Regions from separate parts of the Bradyrhizobium sp. 153 genome, predicted to be linked through region 1. Evidence: predicted binding sites of a transcription regulator. Region 1 holds the regulator's gene; each other region holds the start of a gene.
The links. Region 1 encodes HrcA, which represses chaperone genes, less so after heat shock. Its sites were predicted from a motif close to GTTAGCACTCNCNNNNNGNGAGTGCTAAC; they were not measured.
Positions count from the first base shown of each region.

Region 2: groES (co-chaperone GroES) is a predicted target of HrcA. The motif match lies at 2,323-2,351, and genes of this name have one in related genera.
Region 3: IVA91_RS21960 (co-chaperone GroES) is a predicted target of HrcA. The motif match lies at 2,141-2,169, and genes of this name have one in related genera.
Region 4: IVA91_RS05410 (co-chaperone GroES) is a predicted target of HrcA. The motif match lies at 1,774-1,802, and genes of this name have one in related genera.

Region 1 is NZ_JADPKH010000097.1:42,833-47,154, forward strand. Features, by position in the region: gene rdgB (RdgB/HAM1 family non-canonical purine NTP pyrophosphatase) at 1-215, opposite strand, end outside; gene rph (ribonuclease PH) at 226-939, opposite strand; gene hrcA (heat-inducible transcriptional repressor HrcA) at 1,107-2,195, shown strand; gene grpE (nucleotide exchange factor GrpE) at 2,289-2,906, shown strand; gene pncA (bifunctional nicotinamidase/pyrazinamidase) at 2,967-3,689, opposite strand; gene IVA91_RS24760 (hypothetical protein) at 3,833-4,322, opposite strand, start outside.
Region 2 is NZ_JADPKH010000054.1:57,051-61,372, forward strand. Features, by position in the region: one part of gene IVA91_RS14555 (IS630 family transposase) at 1-268, opposite strand, end outside; gene groES (co-chaperone GroES) at 2,395-2,709, shown strand; gene groL (chaperonin GroEL) at 2,795-4,322, shown strand, end outside.
Region 3 is NZ_JADPKH010000083.1:271,980-276,301, forward strand. Features, by position in the region: gene IVA91_RS21945 (L,D-transpeptidase) at 1-86, opposite strand, end outside; gene IVA91_RS21950 (protein phosphatase CheZ) at 399-1,178, shown strand; gene IVA91_RS21955 (hypothetical protein) at 1,424-1,945, opposite strand; gene IVA91_RS21960 (co-chaperone GroES) at 2,261-2,557, shown strand; gene groL (chaperonin GroEL) at 2,715-4,322, shown strand, end outside.
Region 4 is NZ_JADPKH010000019.1:123,801-128,122, forward strand. Features, by position in the region: gene groL (chaperonin GroEL) at 1-1,373, opposite strand, end outside; gene IVA91_RS05410 (co-chaperone GroES) at 1,416-1,730, opposite strand; gene IVA91_RS05415 (usg protein) at 2,110-2,397, shown strand; gene IVA91_RS05420 (cupin domain-containing protein) at 2,562-3,089, shown strand; gene IVA91_RS05425 (nucleoside transporter C-terminal domain-containing protein) at 3,224-4,322, opposite strand, start outside.

The sequences.
Region 1 (4,322 bases):
GCGAAAGCGGCAAGCTTGGTCGCCTGCGCCGCCGCGATCGCCTTGATCGCGGCGTTGCTGCGGAAATCGTTGCCGGTCTCTTCGGGCTCGGCCAAGCCGAGCTCACCAGCCGACACCGCCTCGATGCCGTACGGCGCAAGCAGCTCCCGCATCTCGGCGAGCTTGCCGGGATTGTGGGTGGCGATGACGAGCTTGTCCGTGATTCGGCGGTGCATGGCCTATTGACTACGCCACAGCCAGTTTCTGCAAGTCCGCCAGACGCGCGACGCCCTTGCGGGCCAGCGCCATCAGCGCCAGGAACTCGGTTTCGGTGAACGGCTCGCGTTCCGCGGTGCCCTGCACCTCGATGATGCGCCCATCGCCGGTCATGACGAAATTGGCGTCGGTTTGGGCTTCCGAATCCTCGGCATAGTCGAGATCGAGCACCGGCGTGCCATTATAGATGCCGCAGGAGATCGCGGCGACGTTGTCGCGCAGCACATTGGCCTTGATCATGTTGCGCGCCTTCATCCAGTTGATGCAATCGGCAAGTGCGACCCAAGCGCCGGTGATCGCAGCCGTGCGGGTGCCGCCGTCGGCCTGGAGCACGTCGCAATCGACCGTGATCTGCCGCTCGCCGAGCGCTTCGAGATCGACGATGGTACGGAGGCTGCGGCCGATCAGGCGCTGGATCTCGACGGTACGGCCGCTCTGCTTGCCGGCGGAGGCCTCGCGGCGGGTGCGTTCTGAGGTCGCGCGCGGCAGCATGCCGTATTCGGCGGTGACCCAGCCGCGCCCCTGGCCCTTCAGCCACGGCGGCAGGCGGTCTTCCAGCGTGGCGGTGACCAGCACATGAGTATCGCCGAATTTCACCAGGCACGAGCCTTCCGCATATTTGACCACGCCGCGCTCCAGCGTCACGGGGCGCAATTCGTCGGGCGCACGGCGGCTTGGCCGCATGGGAAGTCCTCCAAAAACTCACGGGAAAGGCTATTCGCGGTGCTTGTAGGTGGGGTGAGGGTGGGCGGCAAGGTTTTTTCACCCCTGATTTCGGGCCCGCAAACGCCACGCTTGTCAGAAGCGTCCGGGATGGACAAATTATGAGTATCTGAGAGGAGTTACCGTCTGTGGCCCATCACGATCCGATGCATCTGATCGCGCCGCGCGCAGGCCTTGCCCAGCTCAACGAGCGTTCCCGCGACATCTTTCGTCAAATTGTCGAAAGCTATCTCGCGACCGGTGAGCCGGTGGGCTCGCGCAATATCTCGCGCCTGATCGCGATGCCGCTGTCGCCGGCCTCGGTCCGCAACGTCATGGCCGACCTGGAACAGCTCGGCCTGATCTATGCGCCCCATACGTCCGCCGGCCGGCTACCGACGGAACTCGGACTGCGCTTCTTCGTAGACGCCCTGATGCAGGTCGGCGACCTCACCGAGGCCGAACGGCAATCCATCCAGAGTCAGCTTTCGTCGGTCGGCCAGGCGCAATCGGTCGAGGCGGCGCTGGACCAGGCCTTGATGCGGCTGTCGGGCCTGACCCGTGCCGCCGCGGTCGTGCTGACGCCAAAATCCAACGCCCGGCTCAAGCACATCGAGTTCGTTCGTCTGGAACCGGAGAAAGCGCTGGTGATCCTGGTCGGCGAGGATGGCCAGGTCGAAAACCGCGTGCTGACGCTGCCGCCCGGAGTTCCCTCCTCGGCGCTGACCGAAGCCGGCAATTTCCTCAATGCACGGATTCGTGGCCGCACGCTGGCCGAAGCGCGGCTCGAGCTTGAGACCGCACTCGGCGAGGCCCGGGCCGAGCTCGATCAGCTGACGCAAAAGGTGATCGCGGCCGGCATCGCGAGCTGGTCCGGAGGCGAGAACGAGGACCGCCAGCTCATCGTCCGAGGCCACGCCAATCTGCTGGAAGATCTGCACGCGCTGGAGGACCTCGAGCGGGTGCGCCTGTTGTTCGACGATCTCGAGACCAAGCGCGGCGTGATCGACCTGCTCGGCCGGGCCGAGACCGCGGAAGGCGTGCGAATTTTCATCGGGAGTGAGAACAAGCTGTTTTCGCTGTCGGGCTCCTCCACGATCATCTCGCCCTATCGGGATGCCGCCGGCCATATCGTCGGCGTTCTCGGCGTGATCGGCCCGACGCGGCTGAATTATGCCCGTGTGATCCCGACGGTGGACTACGCCGCCCGCATCGTCAGTCGGCTTTTGGGGGGCTGACCGGCGTTCCCGATCACGGGCGCTTGATTTTCGTACGCTTAGGCACGATATCCGGGCCAACAATCCCTGGAAACGAGTTCGAGATTAGAGCCGATGACCGATCAAGACCGGCAACCCGAAGACACGACCGCGCCGACCGGCGAGCCGGTAGTGTCGAAGCCTTACATCATGCCCGACGATCCCGAGCCGGGCTCGGTCGAGACGTTGCAGAAGGAAGCGGCCGAGGCGCGTGACCGCATGCTGCGGACGCTGGCCGAGATGGAGAATTTGCGCAAGCGCACCAGCAAGGAGGTCGCCGACGCCCGTCTCTACGGCATTACCGGCTTTGCCCGCGACGTGTTGGACATCGCCGACAACCTCCAGCGCGCGCTCGATGCCGTACCGGCCGAGGCGCGTGCCGCGGCCGATCCCGGCCTGATCTCGCTGATCGAAGGCGTCGAACTCACCGAGCGCTCGCTGCTCAACGCGCTGGAAAAGCACGGCGTCAAGAAGTTCGATCCGCAGGGCCAGAAGTTCGATCCTAATTTCCAGCAGGCGATGTTCGAAGTCCCCGATGCGTCGGTGCCATCGGGCACCGTGGTGCAGGTCGTGCAGGCCGGCTACACCATCGGCGAGCGCGTGCTGCGTCCCGCCCTGGTCGGTGTCGCCAAAGGCGGCGCGAAGGCCGCGCCCGCGGCCAACACCAACGAGCCGAACAGCGCGGCAAACTGAACCTTGGCCTCATTCCGGGTTCGGCTCTTCGGGCCGCCCCGGAATGACTGCGCGAAATTATTACGCGGTCACCGCGATATCCGCAGACTGAATCCGCTTCACGCCGGCCTTGGCCATATCAGCCCAGGCCTTTGCCAGCGAACCCTGCGTGTCGATGCCGCGGCAGGCGTCCTCCACCACATAGACCTCGAAGCCCGCCTTGCGCGCATCGAGCGCGGTCCAGGCGACGCAGAAATCCGTGGCGAGACCGGCGACGAAGACGCGCTTGATCTTGCGGCCCTTGAGATAGCCGGCAAGGCCCGTCGAGGTCTTGCCGTCGGCTTCGAGAAAGGCCGAGTAGCTGTCCACCTCCTTGTGAAAACCCTTGCGGATGATCAGTTCGGCGTGCGGGATCGCAAGATCCTTTGACAGCGCGGCGCCGTCGGTGCCCTGCACGCAATGGTCCGGCCACAGCACCTGCTTGCCGTAGGGAAGATCGACGGTCTCGAACGGATTCTTGCCGGAATGCACCGAAGCGAACGAGATGTGCCCGGGCGTATGCCAGTCCTGCGTCATCACCACGTTCGCAAACGCTTTTGCGATCTTGTTGATGACGGGCACCACCTGCTCGCCTTCCTTCACCGCGAGGCTGCCGCCGGGCAGGAAGCAATTCTGCACGTCGATCACGAGCAGCGCGGAGGCTTCGTCAGGCTTGATTGACGCGGCCGCAAACAGCGCGGTTGGTGCGAGGCCCGCGAGCGCCGTGGTCGCAAGCGCCGCCAAGATGTGTCGCCGATCCAGCATCGTTCGTCTCCCCTCCAGGAATGAACCCAATGGAGGCCAAGCCTAGTTCCGCTTGTGTGCGAACAGAAGCCCGAAAATGCAGTCGGTCTTGGCGAGGGGTTGGGCTTGGGTCGGCGGATCCTCACCGCTCCCGCGTACGGGAGCTAGCCCTTCGGCTGAATGCCGTCGCGCACGGCGCGGAAGCGGGTGAAGGCGCTTGGCCATTGGTCGCGCGGGGCGCTGGCGATGATGCGCAGCGAGGTGCCGCCGCTTGAAAAGCGGATCCACTGCACCACCGTCACCGGAACCTTGTCCTTGCCGCTGACGCCGTCGATCCGGGTCTCGAAACCCTGCTGGCCGTTGATGCGGATCGGCTCGGACATGGTGACGCGCGACTCGCGCACGCCGGGGATCTGGAGCGCCGCTTCCTGGGCGAAGCGGGCGCGGTCGTCGGTCTGCTGGGGGGTGGCGCCAATCAGGCCGAGGATCATGAACGGCTTCGATTCATAGCCCGTGCTCTCGTCGCCGTCGGCCAGGATGATGCTCGAGCCCGGCGCCAGCGTACGGATGTCCTTGAAGTCGGCGAGATCGGTGATCTTGAACGGCATCAGCGCGATCTGCTCTTCGGCCGAGACCTGCTTGCGGGTGACGGCG
Region 2 (4,322 bases), on a different contig from region 1:
CCAGTTCCGCCTTCGGACCATGTAGCGTCAGGTGCGGCGTCTGAGTGATCCGCTCGACGATGAAGGCGCGGTGCGAATCAAGCACAGGTTTGCGATGCCCGCCCATCTTGCCGGGCACAACCGAGCCCGTCGCCCGCTGGCGCTGGGACCACTTCACAACCGACGAGACCGCAACACCAAACCGTCCCGCCACAGACCGGCAGCTCTCGCCCGCCAAAACAGACGCCACCACACGCTCGCGAAGATCCAGGGAAAGAGGTCGGGTCATGCGATGCTGGCCTCCAATCCAGTCAGCATCTTGAATCACAAACCGCCAAAAACCGGAATCCCCTCCGATTCAATTAAGCAATGAAACGCTCTAGGCAAAGTTAAGCTAGCCGATCGAGAGATGACGAATCGCGGTCTATAAGAACGGGCGTTATCTGCGCGAGTCTAACAGCGAGCCATTTGACCAGAATCATGAGCGAGGAGCCACGGCTCCCTATGCCGGAATTTACCGGTGCATGGGCTGGCATCGCGAGATCGGCATCGTAGCGGACCACGTCTTACCGCCACAAGGACATCATACGCACGCGGTGCATTTTTCAAGCGTGACCACCCGGTTCGCAGACTTACTCGGAAATACAAGGAATATTGATTTTGGCGACTGAGTGGGCCTATCTTTTCGACTTTGCAAGCCTAACAGCCTGCATTGAACGCGGCGGCATTTTCGCGGCGAGCTTAGAGCAAGCGCATCAGCTGTCAGCCGTTTCATAATTGCGATGGAATTGGTGGGTAATTCTTTGGAATGCGTGGACTTCTGATCGTTTTTGTGGCGCTTACAATAGTGTTGGCGGCACGCGGCCGACACCAAGATGGCTTTGTGCCGCGGCTGACCGCGTCCATGCCGCCAGTCAACGTGCCCTAGTCTTATGATCGTGCTCGAGTAGCGCGACCATTTGACTTTCCGCTGACAGATCCGGGCAGCCGGCTTTCCCGCAGCCCCGCTCTTCCGGGGGACAACCCGCGTCATATCCGCGCCTGTGCCCAAATGTGAGCGGCGTCTTACCATCCGGCGGTGAGCCAAGCGCATCTGTCGGACGCGCGTTTCTATGAACCAGCCACAGCGAGCTTCACGACAGTCGCTGATGACCGGGCTCATCTTGCATGAGCCTAGGATTTGGGACATTTGCACTCTATGTCACTCGTTCGGACGGGCTTCGGGTACCGAAGCCTGTCGCCGCCTATTTCGATACGTCACATTTTGACGTAAGGTGCGATTCAAGCGCCTTAGATAGCTTGTCGTGTGAGACTTTTCGGACGACTCGGTTGTGTCGCAGGTAATCCGAGGCGCACAGTATGTGTACGATGTCCAACATGAATCCTATCAAGCTCCAAAGCTAAAGACGCGCCCAAAGCACAAGGCAGCATCTTAAGTCTAGCTTTAAGGTCACGTGGCGAATGCAAGTCGATGTGTTCGGCGCCGAAGGTCGGCGGCGATGGAGTTGCGACGAGAAGGTTCGTCATGTCGGATGGACCTTGCAGGCTGGCGAGACGGTCTGCGGCGTCGCGCGCCGGTACGGGGTGGCTCACAGCCTGCTGTTCACCAGGCTTCGACAAGTGCACCAGGGGCGACCGGGCGGAGATTCCGTGCAGCTCTTGTTCCTGTCGAGATCACAACTACGCTGACTCCGGTATTGATCAGCACGCCGCCACCGGCGTCTTCACAGCTCGCCCATCGCTTCAGGATTTAGTTGAACGCCTTGGCCAGGTCATGGCCGTCGGACAGTTTGGCGAGCTGTTTGCGCATATAGACCTATCGCGATGCCGGCATGCCCTTTCGCGCAAACCGGGGCATCGGCGCGCACGCTGTCTGGAGCACGGGCGATCCGCCCAGCAGCGACTTCGGCGCGCAAAGGTGATCTGATACTGGACGAGGTGCCGAACGATCTGCGCTAGCTCTCGCAGCCAGCGTTGCCTGGCCTCGAGTTGCTGAGTATCGGATCATCGATCAAGCGGAGCGATACCTCCAATTCCCGACCTCCGCGTTAGGTTCTAAACGCATCGCAATCTTAGAACGAAATCAGCCGACGATTCTCATTTGAACCGGCACCAGATCGGCGGGCCTTTACCATCTCGAATTTAGGGCAGAGGAATTGAACTGTAGATGACATTAGGTCGAGAGACAGAGCCATACGACTCACTCAGAAGAAGAACGACGCTCGGCGGCAAACTCGAAGAGGTGATTTGGGGCAGCCCCACAGAGATCCCGCGGGCCCAGCCGATTTTCCTGCTACAAACACTTGTTCCCCAAAAAATCGGTCCTATTTCAGCTGCGCCTGCATTGGCACTCGCAGGCAGCGATTGCTAGCAATCGTGAAATTTTCAACGGGTGTAAATGCTTAGGAGATCTGTATGGAATTCCGTCCGCTTCACGACCGGGTCGTGGTCAAGCGCATCGACGCAGAAGAAAAGACCGCTGGCGGCATCATCATTCCGGACACTGCCAAGGAAAAGCCTTCGCAAGGTGAAGTCATCGCCGTCGGCCCCGGAGGCCGCGACGAGAGTGGCAAGCTGATCCCGATCGACGTCCTGGTCGGCGACCGCGTCCTGTTCGGCAAGTGGTCAGGCACCGAGGTCAAGATCGACGGCCAGGAGCTGTTGATCATGAAGGAGAGCGACATCCTGGGCGTTCTCACGGACGCGTCCGCCAAGAAGAAGGCCGCCTAAACCATCGCTCGCACCGCTCATCCTGAGGAGCGCCTGCTGGGCGTCGCCAAGGGTGAGACCAAGTAAAACATTCAGGAAAACCCACATGTCAGCCAAAGAAGTCAAGTTCGGCGTAGACGCCCGCGACCGCATGTTGCGCGGCGTCGAAATTCTCAACAACGCGGTAAAGGTCACGCTCGGCCCCAAGGGACGCAACGTCGTGCTCGACAAGTCGTTCGGCGCTCCCCGCATCACCAAGGACGGCGTCACCGTCGCCAAGGAGATCGAGCTCGACGACAAGTTCGAGAACATGGGTGCGCAGATGGTGCGCGAAGTCGCCTCCAAGTCCGCCGATGCGGCCGGCGACGGCACCACCACCGCAACGGTGCTTGCCGCTGCGATCGTTCGTGAAGGCGCCAAGTCGGTTGCCGCCGGCATGAACCCGATGGACCTGAAGCGTGGTATCGACCTGGCCGTGGAAGCCGTGGTCGCCGACCTCGTCAAGAACTCCAAGAAGGTCACCTCCAACGACGAAATCGCCCAGGTCGGCACCATTTCCGCCAACGGCGACGCCGAGATCGGCAAGTTCCTCTCCGACGCCATGAAGAAGGTCGGCAACGAGGGGGTGATCACCGTCGAGGAAGCCAAGTCGCTGGAAACCGAGCTCGACGTCGTCGAGGGCATGCAGTTCGACCGCGGCTACATCTCGCCCTACTTCGTCACCAACGCCGACAAGATGCGCGTTGAGATGGACGACGCCTATATCCTCATCAACGAGAAGAAGCTCTCCTCGCTGAACGAGCTGCTGCCGCTGCTCGAGGCCGTGGTGCAGACCGGCAAGCCGCTGGTCATCGTCGCCGAGGACGTCGAGGGTGAAGCCCTCGCGACCCTGGTCGTGAACCGCCTCCGCGGCGGCCTGAAGGTCGCGGCCGTCAAGGCTCCGGGCTTCGGCGATCGCCGCAAGGCCATGCTCCAGGACATCGCGATCCTGACCGGCGGCCAGGCGATCTCGGAAGACCTCGGCATCAAGCTCGAGAACGTCACGCTCAACATGCTCGGTCGCGCCAAGAAGGTGATGATCGACAAGGAGAACACCACGATCGTGAGCGGCGCCGGCAAGAAGGCCGACATCGAGGCGCGCGTGGCTCAGATCAAGGCGCAGATCGAGGAAACCACCTCGGATTACGACCGTGAGAAGCTCCAGGAGCGTCTGGCCAAGCTCGCCGGCGGCGTCGCGGTGATCCGCGTCGGCGGCGCGACCGAGGTCGAGGTGAAGGAGCGCAAGGATCGCGTTGATGACGCGATGCATGCGACCCGCGCCGCGGTCGAGGAAGGCATCGTCCCGGGCGGCGGCGTCGCCCTGCTCCGTGCCTCCGAGCAGCTCAAGGGTCTGCGCACCAAGAACGACGACCAGAAGACCGGCGTCGAGATCGTGCGCAAGGCGCTCTCCGCGCCCGCTCGCCAGATCGCGATCAACGCCGGTGAAGACGGCTCGGTGATCGTCGGCAAGATCCTGGAGAAGGAGCAATACGCCTACGGCTTCGACTCGCAGACGGGCGAGTATGGCAACCTCGTCAGCAAGGGCATCATCGACCCGACCAAGGTGGTCCGCGCCGCGATCCAGAACGCTGCCT
Region 3 (4,322 bases), on a different contig from region 1:
CTGTTGTCGAAGGCGCTGGCGCTGTTTGCGCCCGCAATGACGGTGCAAGCGCTGCCGAGCAGCGCGACGGACATTTTCTTGAACATCGACGTACTCTGTACTGTTTCGTCTAGATCGCATGCCGTGGAGAGCTGGTGGCTGATCCGCGTCCCTCGGCGTGGTCAATAAAAAGCAAAAGCCGTTTTGTTTGGTAAACGGAAGCAGCCTTTGGATTCACCACATCGTCAAGCGCGGGGCAATTTGGCGATCAGCGTTTATTTTCGGTGAATGCAGCAAGGCCATGGTTAATCGCGTCCTTGCGCGGCGGCGCGCGACGCCGCGCATCGGTTCCTGCTGTGAACTTCGTGTTAAATCGCTTCTGCCTACAAAGACGCGTGAGTGAGGTGGGGGAGTACCTGATGGCTGTTCACCGCAAACGTTTCCGTGTCGAAGACATCGTCGGTGGCGAGATGCCGATTCTTGACGAAACCGAAGAGGCAATCCCGATGCACAGCGAGATCATGGCCGAGTTGCGAGCGATCCGCGCACAGATGGCGAAGGGCACTATTCCGCTGTCCGGCAGCGCCGCCATGGCGGCGATCGATGCCTCCACCACCCACGAGCTCTCCGAGGCCCGCACCATGCTCGAGACCTACCGGGCCCAGATCGAACAGTGCGAGAAGCTGAAGGTCGAGCTCGACCTCATCCACGACGCCATCGACCGCACCAAGCGCGAGATCGCGACGCTGCACGGCAAGAGCTTCGACGGCGGCGAAATGGCCAAGGTCAATGGCGAGCTTGGCGCGGTCGTCGGCGGCACCGAGCAGGCGACCCAGCAAATCCTCGAAGCCGCCGAGTCGATCGACCAGGCGGCCAGCGCGATGTCCAAGGTGCAATCGGCCGATCAGCAGAAGCGGCTCGCCGACGACATCCAGGAACGCGTCATCTCGATCTTCGAAGCCTGCAACTTCCAGGACCTGACCGGCCAGCGCATCAGCAAGGTCATGACCACGATGAAGTTCATCGAGCAGCACATCAATGCGATGATGGAGATCTGGGGCGGCGTCGACGCGATCAAGGCCCATGTGCCCGCGCATGTCGACAACCGCAGCGAGGACGAGAAGCTCCTCAACGGCCCGAAGCTCGCCGGCGACGTCGGCCACGCCTCGCAGGACGACATCGACGCGCTGTTCGACTGAGCGGACGCGAGGATATGAGAACGAGACGCCGGCCTTGGGGGCCGGCGTTCTTGTTTTTGGAGACGTCGATCGCGCGCCCTTCTTCCCTTCTCCCCTTGTGGGAGAAGGTGGCGCGAAGCGCCGGATAAGGGGTCTGTATCCGCGAACTCAAATGAAGTTGGATTTCGGGGAGAGAGACCCCTCACCCGTCTCGCCGCCGTCGCGGCGAGCCACCCTCGCCCACAAGGGGAGAGGGGAAAAGTCAATCACGCCCTCGGCGCGCAGCGGACGTAGACCATGTTGCCGTAGCGGGTGGCAGCGTCCTTGTCGATGAAACGGGTGATCAGCACGCGGCCGTCGAAGGAGATGATCTCGCGGTCCTGGTCGCCCGGCGTCGGGCCGGCCGGCCCGATGTAATTCTTGCCGCTCGGGGAGCCCTTCAGCCGCAGCTCCTGCGGAGTCGCTTGGTCGGCCAGATGCATGATCACGCCGCCGGAAGAGCCGGCGGTGATCACATAAGGATTCTTGCACTGGGCCCGGGCGGCCGCCTCGGTGCGCGCCCGGTCGGCCGGATTCTGGAACGAGGCGAGGCCCCAGCGGCCGACGATCTCGTCGGCGCGGATCGTCGCAGGCATTTCCGGACCGGTGCCGGGCTCAGCCTCGGGCGGCGGCGAAGACGACGAGAAGGACGGCAGGCTCATGCCGCCGCCGCAGGCGCCCAGCAATAGCGCCAGACAGGACGCGGCGGCCAGATTGGCAACCGTGCGCGCGCAAGCTGAACTGATCATGGCATTCCCCCGAACAAGACCATGGCCGCACCCCTGCAGCAGCCAAGCGCAAAACCGCTGCCGGAGCAATGCCGTCGTTTGATACGCCGGCGCCCCGAACGAGTTTCCAATGCCACCATCCTATATCCGCCTCACCAATCGCTTAACCACCTTTGCTTGACAGGATCGCGGCCAAGCCATATTTCCGGGCGCACTATTAGCACTCGGAGAGCCCGATTGCTAAGCGCGCCGTCGATCCTCGGCAAGAGGGTGGGCGGAAGCGCCGCCCCAACCTACTTCCACTACTTCCGAAGCGAGCCTCCAAAGGGAAACGTCATGGCTAAATCCAAATTTCGTCCGCTGCATGACCGTGTCGTGGTCAAACGTATCGACGCCGAGGAAAAGACCAAGGGCGGCATCATCATTCCCGACACTGCCAAGGAAAAGCCCTCCCAGGGCGAAATCGTCGCCGTCGGACCCGGCGGCCGCGACGAGACCGGCAAGCTGATCCCGATCGACCTCAGGGTCGGCGACCGTGTGCTGTTCGGCAAGTGGTCCGGCACCGAGGTCAAGATCGACAACGAAGAGCTCCTGATCATGAAGGAGTCGGACATCATGGGCGTGCTGGCCTAAGACCATCCGCCTGAACGGCCGCTGAATATCCCTACTGTCATGCCCGGGCCTGACCCGGGCATCCTCATTCTTCGCACGAAGATGGATTGCCGGATCGAGCCTGGCAAAGACGAAGGGAAGCGCGGCAACACAACACCAAACACGAGGGATTGCAGATATGGCTGCCAAAGACGTCAAATTTTCCGGAGACGCGCGCGATCGCATGCTGCGCGGCGTCGACATTCTCGCTAACGCCGTCAAGGTGACGCTCGGCCCGAAGGGCCGCAACGTCGTCATCGAGAAGAGTTTTGGCGCACCCCGCATCACCAAGGATGGCGTCACCGTCGCCAAAGAGATCGAGCTCGAGGACAAGTTCGAGAACATGGGCGCCCAGATGGTGCGTGAGGTCGCCTCCAAGACCAACGACCTCGCCGGTGACGGCACCACCACCGCAACGGTGCTGGCCCAGGCCATCGTGCGCGAAGGCGCCAAGGCAGTTGCCGCCGGCATGAACCCGATGGACCTCAAGCGCGGCATCGACATCGCGGTTGCCGCGGTAGTCAAGGACATCGAGAAGCGCGCCAAGCCGGTCGCCGCCTCCTCCGAGGTTGCCCAGGTCGGCACCATCTCGGCCAACGGCGACGCCGCCATCGGCAAGATGATCGCCCAGGCGATGCAGAAGGTCGGCAACGAGGGCGTCATCACCGTCGAGGAGAACAAGTCGCTCGACACCGAAGTCGACATCGTCGAGGGCATGAAGTTCGACCGCGGCTATCTCAGCCCCTACTTCGTCACCAATGCCGAGAAGATGACCGCCGAGCTCGAGGACGCCTACATCCTCCTGCACGAGAAGAAGCTCTCGGGCCTGCAGGCCATGCTGCCGGTGCTCGAAGCCGTGGTGCAGTCCGGCAAGCCGCTCGTCATCGTCGCCGAGGACGTCGAGGGCGAGGCATTGGCCACCCTGGTCGTGAACCGCCTGCGCGGCGGCCTCAAGGTCGCAGCCGTCAAGGCGCCGGGCTTCGGTGACCGCCGCAAGGCCATGCTCGAGGACATCGCGATCCTCACCGGCGGCCAGCTGATCTCCGAGGAGCTCGGCATCAAGCTCGAGAACGTCACGGTGAAGATGCTCGGTCGCGCTAAGAAGGTGGTGATCGACAAAGAGAACACCACGATCGTCAACGGCGCCGGCAAGAAGCCCGACATCGAGGCCCGCGTCGGCCAGATCAAGGCGCAGATCGAGGAGACCACCTCGGACTACGACCGTGAGAAGCTCCAGGAGCGCCTCGCCAAGCTCGCCGGCGGCGTCGCGGTGATCCGCGTCGGCGGCGCGACCGAGATCGAGGTCAAGGAGAAGAAGGACCGCGTCGAGGACGCGCTCAACGCGACCCGCGCCGCGGTGCAGGAAGGCATCGTGCCCGGCGGTGGCGTTGCGCTGCTGCGCGCCAAGAAGGCGGTCGGCCGCCTCTCCAACGCCAATGCGGACGTCCAGGCCGGCATCAACATTGTGCTGAAGGCGCTCGAAGCCCCGATCCGCCAGATCTCCGAGAACGCGGGCGTGGAAGGCTCGACCGTCGTCGGCAGGATCCTGGAGAACAAGTCCGAGACCTTCGGCTTCGACGCCCAGACCGAGGCCTATGTCGACATGGTTGAGAAGGGCATCATCGATCCCGCCAAGGTGGTCCGCACCGCGCTCCAGGACGCCTCCTCCGTGGCCGGCCTGCTCGTGACCACCGAGGCCATGGTCGCCGAGACGCCGAAGAAGGAAGCGCCGCCCGCCATGCCAGCC
Region 4 (4,322 bases), on a different contig from region 1:
GCGTTGATAGCGATCTGGCGAGCGGGCGCCGACAGCGCCTTGCGCACGATCTCGACGCCGGTCTTCTGGTCGTCGTTCTTGGTGCGCAGGCCCTTGAGCTGCTCGGAGGCACGGAGCAGGGCGACGCCGCCGCCGGGGACGATGCCTTCTTCCACGGCCGCGCGGGTCGCATGCATCGCGTCATCAACGCGATCCTTGCGCTCCTTCACCTCGACCTCGGTCGCGCCGCCGACGCGGATCACCGCGACGCCGCCGGCGAGCTTGGCCAGACGCTCCTGGAGCTTCTCACGATCGTAGTCCGAGGTGGTCTCCTCGATCTGCGCCTTGATCTGGGCCACGCGCGCCTCGATGTCGGCCTTCTTGCCGGCGCCGTTGACGATGGTGGTGTTCTCCTTGTCGATCATCACCTTCTTGGCGCGACCGAGCATGTTGAGCGTGACGTTCTCGAGCTTGATGCCGAGGTCTTCCGAGATCGCCTGGCCGCCGGTCAGGATCGCGATGTCCTGGAGCATGGCCTTGCGGCGATCGCCGAAGCCCGGAGCCTTGACGGCCGCGACCTTGAGGCCGCCGCGGAGGCGGTTCACGACCAGGGTCGCGAGCGCTTCGCCTTCCACGTCCTCGGCGACGATGACCAGCGGCTTGCCGGTCTGCACAACGGCCTCGAGCAGCGGCAGCAGCTCGTTCAGCGAGGAGAGCTTCTTCTCGTTGATGAGGATGTAGGCGTCGTCCATCTCAACGCGCATCTTGTCGGCGTTGGTGACAAAGTAGGGCGAGATGTAACCGCGGTCGAACTGCATGCCCTCGACGACGTCGAGCTCGGTCTCCAGCGACTTGGCTTCCTCGACGGTGATCACGCCCTCGTTGCCGACCTTCTTCATGGCGTCGGAGAGGAACTTGCCGATTTCGGCGTCGCCGTTGGCGGAAATGGTGCCGACCTGGGCGATTTCGTCGTTCGAGGTAACCTTCTTCGAGTTCTTCTCGAGGTCTGCCACCACGGCTTCGACCGCGAGGTCGATACCGCGCTTGAGATCCATCGGGTTCATGCCGGCGGCGACAGACTTGGCGCCTTCCTTCACGATCGCGGCCGCGAGCACGGTCGCGGTAGTGGTGCCGTCGCCGGCCGCGTCAGCGGACTTGGAGGCAACTTCGCGCACCATCTGGGCGCCCATGTTCTCGAACTTGTCCTCGAGCTCGATCTCCTTGGCGACGGTGACGCCGTCCTTGGTGATGCGGGGAGCGCCGAACGACTTGTCGAGCACGACGTTGCGGCCCTTGGGACCGAGCGTGACCTTCACCGCGTTGGCGAGGATGTCGACGCCGCGCAGCATCTTGTCGCGCGCCTCAACCGAGAATTTGACTTCTTTGGCTGCCATCTGGATTTTTCCTTGAAATTTAAAGGGAAGGGAGCGGGGCTCTTAAGCCGCCTTCTTCTTGGACTCGCTGACTTCGAGAACGCCCATAACGTCGCTCTCCTTCATGATCAGCAGATCCTGTCCGTCGATCTTGACCTCGGTGCCGGACCACTTGCCGAACAGCACGCGGTCGCCGACCTTGAGGTCGATCGGGATCAGCTTGCCGGACTCGTCGCGGCCACCGGGGCCGACGGCGATGACTTCGCCCTGGGAGGGCTTTTCCTTGGCAGTGTCGGGAATGATGATGCCGCCAGCGGTCTTCTCTTCTGCGTCGATGCGCTTGACCACGACGCGGTCGTGAAGCGGACGGAATTTCATGCAGTCCTCCTAAGCAATTGCAAGAGTTGAGGAATTCGAGGTTGTTAGCAGTCGTTGCCCGCGAGTGCTAGCACAGGCGAGGAAGAAATAGGACAGGAATTTTGCGGGGGCAAGGGCTTCTAGCAGAAAATTAGCACCCGGAAGCGCGGACTGCCAGAATCTCTTTCACATCGTTAACGGTGCGCCGGGCCGTATTAGCACGGAGCCGCATCTGCTGCTAACGCATTGAATTTCAACAGCTTGTTAAACTTTTGGGCTTGAGATGAATTGTCAGTTTGCGTCACATTTCTCACATGTGAGCGCATCAGTACCGGGTGGCTCGTAAGGCGCACACCGACCAGGCCGCCCCTTGAATGCGCTCCTGCAAAGGAGGTTTGGCATGGGACTGCAGAGTGGGGGCGTTTCCGAGGATTTCCGGAAGCAGATGCTGGGTTACGGGCTGACGACGGCGCAAATTCTCTATCGGATGCCGGATCATCCGTCGCTGCTCCAGACTTACGTCTGGCAGAATTACGACATGTTTCCGAAATTTCCGGCGCTGAAGGATTTCCTGGCGTTCTGGCAGGAAAGGCTCGACGGCCCCCTGCACTCGGTTACCGTGGCGCATTGCAAGCTGATCAAGCCGGCCGAACTCCGCGCTGTCGACGGCGTGTTCCGGCTGCATTGAGATCGAGCACCGGCTTCGTAGGCGAGCAAAGGCGCGCTCGCGCCGCGCCCACCGTCTCCGCGACTGCTTCTCGCAATGGTGGGCACGTTTCGCTTTGCCCCCGCTACATCATCTCGTTCTGTGCTAGTCTCGCCGCATAATAACAAGCAACGGGAGGCGGGCCGATGGTCAAAAAAGTAAGATCGCGCAGCGCAGCGCAAGCCGCGGTGAAGAAGCGGAGTGGAGCCAAGGCCGCAGCTCGATCCGCGGCGCGCAAGGCAGTGAAGGCGAAGGCGCGTATGCTCGCTCAGAGCAAACCCGCCCGGCCCAAGCAGCGCATCGCCATCAGCCATCACCGCGAAGAGGATTTCAAAGCCGACGGCCTGCGCGCCTATGCCAAATATCGCGACCTTGGCATCGCCGATGCGACCCATGGCCTGGCGCAAGCGCATGTCATCCGTCTGCAAGGCCCGTGTAATCCGGCCGAGGTCTCAAAGCTTCACTATCACGATGTCGAATTCCAGATGGTTTACGTGCTCAAGGGCTGGGTGAAGACTTATATGGACGGGCAGGGCGAGACCTTGATGAAAGAGGGCAGCGCCTGGACCCAGCCGCCGAAGATCAAGCACATGATTCTGGATTACTCGGACGATGTGGAATTGCTGGAGGTGATCCTGCCGGCGGAGTTCAAGACGGTGGAGTTGAAGGCGTAGGCGCTATTGTTGGAGGGGCGCAGGCCTCTCAACTCGTCATTGCGAGGAGCCCTTGCGACGAAGCAATCCAGAATCTCTCCGCGGATGCAGACTGCATTGCTTCGCTTCGCTCGCAATGACAAGCGGAGAGAAGTCTAGTTCAATACCCCCACCACCGCTCCCATCAGGCACGTCGTCAGCGTCCCCGACACGATCGACTTCAGCCCCAGCGCGTTGATCTCCTCGCGCCGCTCCGGCGCCATCACCCCTAAGCCGCCGATCATGATGCCGAGGCTGGCGAAATTGGCGAAGCCGCACATCGCGTAGAGCATGATCAGGCGCGAGCGCGGATCGAGCGCGTCGGGCGGCAGTTTTGAGAAGTCGACATAGGCAATCAATTCGTTGAGCACGGTTTTCGTGCCCATCAAGCTGCCGGCGGTGACCGCCTGGTCCCATGGCAATCCCATCAGCCAGCACACCGGCGCCATCGCGAGGCCCAGCAGGCGCTGCAACGAGATCGCGGCGCCGCCGATATCGGGCAGCAGGCCAAGGATGGCGTTGACGAGATAGACCAGAGCCACCAGCACCAGCAGCATTGCGACGATGTTGAGCAGCAGCTCGAGGCCCGCGGTGGTGCCCTTCACGATCGCGTCCATCGTGCCGGAGACCTCCATCTCGGGATTTTCCAGCGCGCCGCCGGTGCGTCTGTCGGATGTCTCGGGCACCATGATCAGACTGACGAGGATCGCGGCCGGCGCGCCCAGCACGGAGGCAATGACGAAGTGCGCGGCGGCATCGGGGATAAGGGGTGCCAGCAGCGTCGCATAGAGCACCAGCACGGTGCCGGCGATGCCGGCCATGCCGCCGGTCATCACCAGGAACAATTCGCTGCGGGTCATCTGCTTCAGATACGGCCGCACGAACAGGGGCGCCTCGACCATGCCGAGAAAGATGTTGGCGGCGGTCGACAGCCCCACGGCGCCGCCGACCCCTAAGGTGCGCTCCAGCAGCCAGGCCATGCCCCGCACGATCGGCGGCAGCACCCGCCAATAGAACAGCAGCGTCGTCAGCACGCTCATCACCAGCACGATCGGCAGCGCCTGGAACGCCAGGATGAAATCCGCACCGGGCACTTTGACCTCGAAGGGCAGGGCGCCGCCACCGATATAGCCGAACACGAACGAGGAGCCGGCGCGCGAGGCCGCGGAGATCGCGCCGACCGCGTCGTTGATGGCGCCGAAGGCGCGCGCGACC